One region of the Mesorhizobium sp. WSM4935 genome, then DNA from elsewhere that is predicted to be linked to it. Evidence: riboswitches for the same ligand, from Rfam matches in the RefSeq annotation. Region 1 holds a riboswitch; each other region holds the start of a gene.
What was found. Region 1 has a riboswitch for cobalamin ahead of P9273_RS17650 (CbtB-domain containing protein). Riboswitches for the same ligand answer to the same signal wherever they lie in the genome.
Positions count from the first base shown of each region.

Region 2: another riboswitch for cobalamin. It lies ahead of bluB (5,6-dimethylbenzimidazole synthase); the one in region 1 lies ahead of P9273_RS17650 (CbtB-domain containing protein).
Region 3: another riboswitch for cobalamin. It lies ahead of P9273_RS06060 (DUF1636 family protein); the one in region 1 lies ahead of P9273_RS17650 (CbtB-domain containing protein).

Region 1 is NZ_JARTVR010000007.1:43,802-47,067, forward strand. Features, by position in the region: gene P9273_RS17640 (hypothetical protein) at 1-442, opposite strand, end outside; gene P9273_RS17645 (CbtA family protein) at 494-1,234, opposite strand; gene P9273_RS17650 (CbtB-domain containing protein) at 1,282-1,491, opposite strand; adenosylcobalamin (AdoCbl) riboswitch at 1,492-1,635, opposite strand; gene P9273_RS17655 (histidine phosphatase family protein) at 1,721-2,296, shown strand; gene P9273_RS17660 (PilZ domain-containing protein) at 2,442-2,714, shown strand; gene P9273_RS17665 (methyltransferase family protein) at 2,718-3,185, opposite strand.
Region 2 is NZ_JARTVR010000005.1:223,174-226,439, forward strand. Features, by position in the region: gene P9273_RS15665 (DUF2277 domain-containing protein) at 1-246, opposite strand, end outside; gene P9273_RS15670 (exodeoxyribonuclease VII small subunit) at 285-536, opposite strand; gene P9273_RS15675 (histone deacetylase family protein) at 540-1,466, opposite strand; cobalamin riboswitch at 1,583-1,759, shown strand; gene bluB (5,6-dimethylbenzimidazole synthase) at 1,803-2,534, shown strand; gene P9273_RS15685 (hypothetical protein) at 2,546-3,266, opposite strand, start outside.
Region 3 is NZ_JARTVR010000002.1:370,630-373,895, reverse strand. Features, by position in the region: gene cobN (cobaltochelatase subunit CobN) at 1-356, opposite strand, end outside; gene cobW (cobalamin biosynthesis protein CobW) at 375-1,412, opposite strand; gene P9273_RS06060 (DUF1636 family protein) at 1,414-1,839, opposite strand; cobalamin riboswitch at 1,880-2,082, opposite strand; gene P9273_RS06055 (winged helix-turn-helix domain-containing protein) at 2,112-3,266, opposite strand, start outside.

The sequences.
Region 1 (3,266 bases):
TGAAGGCCTCGCCGCTATACTGGCAAAGGATCCAGGATGCGCCGCTGCGCACCATCTCGGCATCGATGTCGGAGATCAGAGCCTTGGCCTCGCGCTCGGCTGACGGCATCGTCGCCATATGGGTGAGCAGCGCCTTGGCGGTGGCGAGATAGGCGTGGCTGCATTCGTTGAACGGGCTTTCCTCGTCGCTAAGGCTGCCCGGCATCAGGCCCCAGAGGCAGTAGGTGAACTGCAGATTGCCGTGATTATAGAGCCGTCTGAAGGTCGGATCGGTCGCGGTCTGGCGCTGGGCAAGGTCCAGGATATCGCCGCGATAGCGCGCGATCACCGCCATCTGGCCGTGGGTCAGGCTGGGGATCTGGATGCCCGGGGGAGGCGGGGCCGAGGACCCGTTATGCGCTTGCGCGGATGTGGCCAGAATGACCAGCAGGGTAGTCGCCAAAAAGAAATTGGCCGCCAGGGCATGAAACCATGGCGGCCAACGCATCGGATTTCAGGCGTAGCGGCGCGTCGGGGTGCGCTGGTCGCGCACTGCGACCACCCGCTCGGCAACAGCGCCGAAGCCGAGCCCGACGACGGTCCACAGCACCAGCTGGATGCCGAGCGAGGCGATGCGGAACTGCCAGAGCACCGTCGCCGAGAAGTTCTCCGGCACTTCGTTAATGTCCGGCAGGGCCGCCTTCACCAGCGCGAAGACGACGAGGAAAGCGAGGCCCGCGACGATCGAGGCGTTCCAGGCGCCGAGCCGGTTCCATAGCCGCTGCGCCAGGCCGACCGCCGCCACCATCGCCGCGATCGAGACCACGATCATGATGAAGAACAGCTCGGTGCGGTAGCCGATGGTCTCGGCATTGCCGACCGCCGGCGGGTTCGCGGGGTATTTCAGGCTGGGAACCACGATCACGGCAAGGAAGCCGAGCAGCGCGATGAGTGCCGAAGTGCCGCGCGGACCGAGCGAGCCCAGGCGGCCATAAGCATAGGCGAAGACCAGCGAGAACAGTCCGCCGAGGGCAGCGCCATAGACCAGCACGCCGGTCGCCAGGCCAATGCCGGCTTGCGTGGCGCGGCTGACCATCTCGGGTTCCGGCGTCTCGCCGGCGGCCTTGGCCTGCTGTTCCTCGAAGGCGATCGCCTGGTCGACCTGCGGCTCGCCATAGACTCGGGCGAAGGCGAATGCCAGAATCCCCGCAACCAGCCCGACAAGCATGCCGCGCAGCAAAAGTTTTCCAACCATGTTCAAGAACCCTTTGTCGAAAGCGGGTTCAGCGATGCTGAACCGCTTCAGTGGCAGGGGAGGCCCAGCAGGTGACGGCCGTCATGCACGAATTCGTGCACCGCCGTGCCGCGGATCAGCGAGGTGGCGCCTTCTTCCGCACCGACGAAATAGATCGCCATCATCAGCGTCAGGCCCGCGAAGATGGCCCAGGGCAGAAGCTCGCGAACCGGAATCGCAACCGGACCGTAGCTGGGGGCGAAGGTGGTGTCGGACATATTGACCTCCCGTGGGATACTGCGTCCCGTTGATCGAACAATGCTGCGGAATAAGGCCTGACTTTCGGCTGGTGCCGATCACAGTGGCGCGACCGTGCCGGATTCGCACCGGCTTCCAATCCCGTATAGCGCTAAAACACTTGTCAGCACTTCGTTCGCCTGTCAACGACATGTAATGGCCAACGCGGCTTCGCGCGGCCGAAATTTCACTGGGCCACGGAGTTTTGGGATGCTCGCCCGCCTGACGATGATCGCAAGCGGCGCGACGCAGGCCACGCGCAAGGGCCGGTTTCCGAACGACGAGGCGCTGGAGCCGCGGGCCCTCGATCGCGCCGGCTCGCTGGCCGCTTCGCTGCGCCGCGCCGATCGCGTCTGGACAAGCCCGGCGCTTGCCGCGCGCCAGACGGCCGACGCGCTCCGCCTCGAGGCAACCGTCGAGCCGCTGCTTGCCGAGCAGGATTTCGGGCGCTGGGCCGGCAAAGGTTTCGAGGAGGTGCAGGCGGAAGATCCGGAAGGGATGGCGGCTTGGCTTTCCGATCCGGACGCGGCACCTCACGGCGGCGAATCGCTTGCCGCGGTCGCCCACCGCGTCGCGGCGCTGATGGAGCGCCTGGCCGGCGCAAGCGGCCACACCGTCGCGCTCACCCATGCCGTGCCGGTCCGCGCCGTCATGGTGCATGTGCTGGGCGCGCCGCTCTCCGCGGTCTGGAAAATCGACATCGAGCCGCTGTCGCTCACCGAATTCCGCAGCGACGGCCGCCGCTGGGTGCTGCATGCGAGCGGCATGGTCGTCGGCGCGAAATAGCCCGGGAAAGCGCTTACCTGACGACGAGCGGCCGCCGGCGAAGACGAACTTCGCCATTTCAGCGATCGCTAACGGAACGGAAACGCCTGGCTGCTATGGTGCTGTCTCGCGGCGAGGAGAGCCTTGCCCGAGGAGACCGTCGCCTATGGCCGATTATCCCGAGATCGAGCGCCGTCTTCATGTACGCGAATTCGTGCTCAAGGAGGCCACCATCATTGCCAATGGCGTCCGGATCGGCTGCTCGCTTAGGAATCAGCACGAGCAGGGTGCGGAATTGCGCGTGGCCGCCGACATGGACGTCCCGGAACGCTTCCTGCTCGAGGTTCCGGCCGACGATACGGCCTATCGCGCACTGGTGCGGTGGCGGCGCAACGACCGCGTCGGCGTGGCGCTCTACAGCAACGCGCCGAAGGACTGACGCTCAAAGATAGCGGCGCACGCTCGCCCTATACGAGCGGTAGGATTCGCCGAACTTGCGCTCCAGATAGGCTTCCTCGCGCAGCACCACGCCATAGTGCAGGATGGGGAAGCTCGCGATGAGGGCGATGACGGCCCACCAAGTGTCAAACAGCAGGCCGATCCCGAGAAGCAGCCCCATCAGGCCGACATAGAGCGGATTGCGGGTGAAGCCGAACGGACCGCTGGTGACGATCGCGGTGGTCGGCAATGTCGGATTCACATTGGTGCCGCCGCGCAACATGGTCGAGCGTCCCCAGGCGATGATCGCAATCGCAAGTGCGGTCACCACGATGCCGAGCACAATGGTGAGCGGACGGCCGCCGATTGCCAGCGGTCGGACATAGCGCAGCGCCAGCATCACGATTAGCGCCACGAGAAAGAGCAGCGGCGGGAACACCGCGACCCCCGGATTGTCCGCTTTGTCGCCCATGGCCAATTTCGCCGGTCCATAGCCAAGCGCCACCGCAGTCACTATGCACTGCCGCGCGTCACTCAGCAATTCGTGGTTTGA
Region 2 (3,266 bases), on a different contig from region 1:
TCTGGCCTTCGCCTTGGCCGCCTCTACCTCGCGATTGCGCGGTTCCTGGTTGGTTTCGAGCGAGTCGATCAATTCGCGCGCAGCGGCCGCGATCGCTTCCACTGCATGATAAAAAGCGTGCTCGTTGCGCTTGGACGGCTTCGTCGAGCCGCTCAGCTTGCGCACGAACTGCAGCGCTGCGTCATGCACTTCGTCATTGGTCGCCGGCGGTTCGAAATTGGCCAGGGTCTTGATGTTGCGGCACATGGCTTGAACTCCTTACCTGCTTGCTCTGCCCACCCAAATTATTCCGCGTCCAACGGCTCCGTGCCGACCGGCCTGCCGTCGCGCGACAGCCTGATCTTCTCGACCTTGTCCTCGGCCGCTTTCAGCAGCCGGTCGCAATGCGCCTTCAGCGCCTCGCCGCGCTCGTAGATCCGGATCGACTGGTCGAGCGGGACATCGCCGCGTTCCAGATCATCGACGATCTTCTCCAGCGCGTCGAGCGCCTGCTCGAAGCTCATCGCCTTGACGTCCTCATTGCCTTCCACTGCCATACTCTATCCCTTCATCAGCCGCCCGACATGGGCGGCGACTGAAAATGCCAGTCCCTGCAGATCGTAGCCGCCTTCCAGCAGGCTGACGAGCCTGTTGGCGCTGTGGCGGGCGGCGCGCTCCATCAATTGCCCGGTCGCCCAGTCGAAATCGTCCTCGGTCAGGTTGATCTCGGCCAGCGGATCGCGGTGGTGCGCGTCGAAGCCGGCGGAAATGATGATCAGGTCCGGCCTGAAGGCATCGATAGACCGCAGCACGCGCGACAGGAAGGCGTCGCGGAACAGGTCGCTGCCGGTCTGCGGCGCGAGCGGCGCGTTGACGATGTTACCGGCGCCGGTCTCGCTCTTCGCGCCGGTGCCCGGGTAAAGCGGCATCTGGTGCGTCGAGCAGTAGAGCACCGACGGATCGTCCCAGAAGATGTCCTGCGTGCCGTTGCCGTGATGGACGTCCCAGTCGACGATGGCGACGCGCTCGGCCTGGTGCTTCTTCTGCGCGTAACGGGCGGCGATGGCCGCCGTGTTGAACAGACAGAAGCCCATCGCCGTGGTCTTTTCGGCATGATGGCCCGGCGGACGGGCGGCGACGAAGACATTGGCGGCACGGCCCTCGAAGACATCGTCGACGGCAGCGTTGGCCGCGCCGATCGCCGTCACCACGGCCTGCCAGCTTTTGGGGCTGGCGTTGGTGTCGGCATCGATCGAGACGATGCCGCTCTCAGGGATAGCCGCGCGCACGCGCTCGACGAAATTCTCGGGGTGCGCGTAAAGGATCGTCGCCTCGTCGCCCTCGGGCGCCTCGACGCGGTCGAGCGCCGAAAACGCCTCGTCGTCGAGCACGCGCTCGATGGCGCGCAGGCGGTCGGGCCGCTCGGGGTGGCCGGGCGGCGTGAGGTGTTCGAGGAAGATCGGGTGCGTGTAGAGACGGGTGGCCATGGCGCATAATCTAGGCACCCGCGGCGTGGATGACCATGTTTGAAAAGCCGAATGGCTGGGGAAAATTGCGTCAGCCCGTGTCGCTGGCGCCATTGGCGCAGCTCGGGCTTCGCGGTAAGGTCATCCCGCTGCCTGGTGCCCGCGACGCGGGAGAATCGGGAACACGGTTGAACTCCGTGGCGTGCCCAACGCTGTGAGGGGGACCGCGCCGGCAAACGCCACTGTCTCAGACGGGAAGGCGCCGGAGCGGGACGATCCCGAGCCAGAAGACCGGCCCGGCAGACATGGTCGTCCGCTTGGTCAGGCGGGTGACCGCTTGTCGCAAGGGGAAAAGCGATGACGGCAGCAGCGATCGCCGCGAGCGGCGACGACTTTGACCAATTGGCGCGCGACGCGGTCTACCGGGCTATGTTCACCAGGCGTGACGTGCGCAGCCATTTTGTCCCTGACGATCTCGACGACCATGTGCTGGCGCGCCTGCTCACCGCCGCGCATCACGCGCCGTCGGTGGGCTATATGCAGCCGTGGAATTTCATCGTCATCCGCGACATGGCAAGGCGGCGGCAGGTGCGCGACCTGTTCCTCGCCGCGCGCCACCAGGAACTACCGGCCATCGAGGCGGAGCGGCAGGCGCTGTACCGCAAGCTGAAGCTTGAAGGCATCTGCGAAAGCGCGCTTAACCTCTGCATCACCTGCGACCGGCAGCGCTCGAAGGACTCGCCGCTCGGGCGCTGGCACAATCCGGAGATGGATCTCTACAGCACCGTCTGCGCGGTGCAGAATTTCTGGCTAGCGGCACGCGCCGAGGGTGTCGGCGTCGGCTGGGTGAGCATCATCGAGACGGAGGCGCTGAAGCGGCTGTTGTCGATCCCCGAGCATGTCACGCCGATCGCCTATCTGTGCGTCGGCCGCGTCTCGCAATTCGCGCCGAAGCCGGACCTCGAGGCGCATGGTTGGGGCAAGCGTCTGCCGCTGCCCGAACTGGTGATGAGCGAGACTTTCAGCGGCGCAGGCGAGGCGCCGCTGAAATCGGCGATCGCAAGGCTTGGCGGCGCGCCGAAGCTCTGACCAGGCCCCGATCAAGCAGCCCGGGGCGTATCCCAGCGCGAGCCGCCGAAGGAGCCCAGCGCCTTGTCGCGCAGTTCCCTGAATTTGGACGAGGCCTCGGCGAGCCGGCGGTCCCATTCTGGATTGGGCGCCTGCCCCTCGATCGCCTCAAAATAGACCTGCATCAAGGACGCGATTGCAAAAGGCTCGATGAAGGCGGCCTTGAAGGCCCAGGCAAAGACGATGGCAAGCACGAAGGCCCAGCCGGCCAATTGTCCGGGCATGACCCAGAGGATCGCGGCGGCGGGCGCCAGCATCAACAGGAAGATGACGAAGGACACGCCCCACATGATCACCGCCAGCCAGACGGCATTCTTGACCATGTGCTTGCCATTCTGCGCATAGAGCACGACGCCTTGCCGCGCCGTCTCGAAAGGCGAGTTCGAATTGATGCGGATGTTGTAGCCGAGAATGATCTCGTCGACATAGGTCAGCGAGATGCGGATGACGGTGTTGATGAAGCTGACCAGCCCGCTCAAACCCGGAATGGGCAGGAAGGCGGCGATGCCGCCGATCAGGCCGGTGATGGCGCGGACGGCTCCCTTGACGAGCTGGTCGACGGCGAAAAGAATATTGGCCTCGGCGAAGCGCTGGGTGACCACTTCCTTCGCATAGGCTATCTGGCCCTGGCCGTCGGGAACGTCATGGCCGTCGATCAGATGCACCATGACGGCGATATGGCCCGCTTTCAGC
Region 3 (3,266 bases), on a different contig from region 1:
TGGCTTTCGCCCGGCAGCAGCGCCAGCTTGATATGCCGCTCGCGTGCGACCGCGGCGAGCTGGTCGCAGCCATAGCGCCACCAGTCATAACCGCCCAGGATGCGGACGAGGACCACTTTGGCGTGACGGGCAACGCTGTCGATCCATAGGTCCACCGACATCGGGTGGCGAAGGTCGCGCAGCGCCGCCAGCCGCATGGACGGCAGCCGCGCCGCATCGGCCTTCCAGGCGGCGGCCAAGCCGGCGAGATCGCTGTCGGTGAAGGACAGCGCCACGACATCCGCAGGCTTCTGCCTGAGGTCGATCGGCTCGGCGAGATCGTCGAGCGAAGCGGATGACGTGGTGAGGATATGCATCGCTTTTTCGTGTTGGTATCAGCCCGCGAGAATACGCTCGATCGCCGGGCGGTTCAGCCCCTTGAGGCCGATGACGACCAGCCGCGAGCGGCGATCGTCCTCGGCTGTCCAGGCGCGGTCGTAATAGTGGTTGACGCGCGGGCCGACCGCTTGCAGCAAAAGCCGCATCGGCTTGCCGCCGACCTCGACGAAGCCTTTGACACGCAGCACGTTCTCCTGCTCGGCGGCAAGGGCGACGCGCTTGGCCAGTTCATCGGGGTTGGCGACCGACGGGATGTCGATGACGAAGGAATCGAAATCGTCGTGCTCATGGTCGAGCTCGTCGTCGTGATGGGTCTTGCGGTTTTCGATGTCGTCCTCCACCGCAAGGCCAAGACCGAGCAGCACCGACGGATCGACCTTGCCCTGCGCGGTCGGCACCACCTTGACGGCGCGCGCCACATGCTCGCCGATGACGGCATTGGCGCGCTCGGAGCCTGCCGCATCCATCAAATCGCTCTTCGATAAGATGATCAGGTCGGCGCAGGCGATCTGGTCCTCGAACACTTCTTCCACCGGGTCGTCATGGTCGAGGGAATCGTCGGCTGCGCGCTGCGCCTGCAGCGCGTCCATGTCGGAGACGACGCGGCCGTCGGCCAATGCCGGGCCGTCGACCACGGCTACGACGCCGTCGACGGTGACGCGGCTCTTTACCGTCGGCCACTGGAAGGCCTGCACCAGCGGCTTCGGCAGAGCGAGGCCGGAGGTCTCGATCAGGATGTGGTCGACCTTCGGCGTGCGCGACAGGATTTGGTCAAGGGCAGGGACGAAGTCGTCGGCGACGGTGCAGCAGATGCAGCCATTAGCGAGCTCGACGATGTTTTCCTCCGGACAGGCATCGACGCCGCAACCTTTAAGGATCTCGCCGTCGATGCCGACATCGCCGAACTCGTTGACGATGATCGCCAGCCGCTTGCCCCTGGCGTTTTCGAGCAAGTTGCGGATCAGCGTCGTCTTGCCGGCGCCGAGAAAGCCGGTGACGACGGTGCAGGGAACACGGGAAACGGAAGCGTTCATGTCAGTCCTTGAGCAGGTCGAGGGGAGGGATGCGGGCAACCAGGCCGCGCTTGAGGGAATCGGGTCGGCCGCGCCAGGGGATCAGGCCGTCGGTCGAGGTAGCGAAGAGCTTTGCGCCGGCGACGAGATCGGCGCCGCTGGTCGTCTCCAGATCGCCGAAGACGTAACTCCAGCAGCCGTCGCGCAGCAGCGCTGCGCTTAGCCGGCGCTTGCAGTTGCCAAGGCATTCGACGGTGCGGATGTTGATCTTTTCGCCGGAAGCCGCCCGGCGCGTGCCCTCGGCCAGCAGCGCGCCGGCGCGCGGATGCGCGTCCGAGCCGGTCTCGTCACGGCAAGAGGAGCAGACGATGACGGTCACGCCGGCCACTGCGTCGGGCTCGAACGAAATGTCCGCACTGTTTGCCGGGAAACTGCCGTTGCGATCCAAAACCAGGCTCCTTGCCCGGAAAACCCGCCGGGCATTCGGATACTTAAAGTCTCAGACGGCAGGTCTCCTGGCTCGCGGGTCGTGGCCTCAGATGCCGCCTTCCCGGGAACATCCCAGTGGTTTTCGGCCAAGGCTCGTCGCTTACAGTTGCGGGGACAGCCGCGGATTTGGGTTTTGACCCGCACCGCATTCCCTCTTGGCTCCTCCCTTTGCCGGGAGAAGACCGTCTGCGGCGGATTTAGGCTTACGGCTAGGCGCCTGTCAACGCGCGGCTACGACACTGCGATGTCGGCCAGCGCCGGTCCGAGGTCGCCGGCGGGCGTCACTTCGATCGCCTCGAGGCCGAGCCAGGCCTGCATCTGCTTCAGTTCATCGAAAAGCTGGGCGGCGGTTTCGGGCGGCGCGCCTGCTTCGGCATAGGCGGCATTGACGCGCAGGACGCTCGCCGGCCGATCAGCCCTCAGATCGACACGGGCGACAATCCGGTCGCCAAGCAGGAAGGGCAGCACGTAATAGCCGTATTGGCGCTTTTCGGCCGGCGTGTAGATCTCGATGCGGTAGCGGAAGCCGAACAGCTTTTCGGTGCGCGTGCGTTCGAAAACCACGGGATCGAACGGGGCGAGTAGGGCCCGCGCCTCTATCCGGCGCGGAACACGGGCGTCCTTGTGGAGATAGGCAGGCTTGTCCCAGCCTTCGACCTTCACCGGCAGCAATTCGCCGGTTTCGACCAGTTCCTCGATGCGGTCCTTCGTGTCGCCCGGCGCGAGACGAAAATAGTCGCGCAGGTCGCCATAGGTGGCGACGCCGTGGGCACGGGCGGAAATGCGCAGCAATTCGCGATGCGCGTCCTCGACCGACGGTACGGGGAGGTCGAGCACCGCCTGCGGCAAAACGCGCTCGGGCAGGTCGTAATAGCGTTCGAAGCCGCGCCGGTAGGCGGTGGTGATGCGTCCGGCCCAGAACAGCCATTCGAAAGCGTGCTTGGCCTCGCTCCAGCCCCACCAGCCGCCATTGCCCTTATGGCCCTCGATGTCGGAAGCGGCGATCGGACCGCGATCGACGACCTCTCGATATATCTCGTCGATCATCGCCTCGCGCTGACGGCCCCATTTGGCCAGGCCTAGATACATCTCGTCACCCTGCTCGGCGCGCTGCATGCGCCAGCGCATCAAAGGATAGGTCTCGACAGGCAAGAACGACGCCTCATGCGCCCAATATTCAAAGACGGAGCGCTTGCGGGTGACAGCGGCATTGTCGAGCAGTGTAAGCGGGTAGGGGCCGAGGCGCGAATAGAGCGGCATATAATGCGCGCGGACCACCGCGCTCACGGAATCGATCTGCAACAGGCCGGTCCGCGAAAGCACACGCGCAAGGTGCCGGCGATCCGGAACTCCTGCGGGGCGAGGGTCGTTGAACCCTTGTGCGCC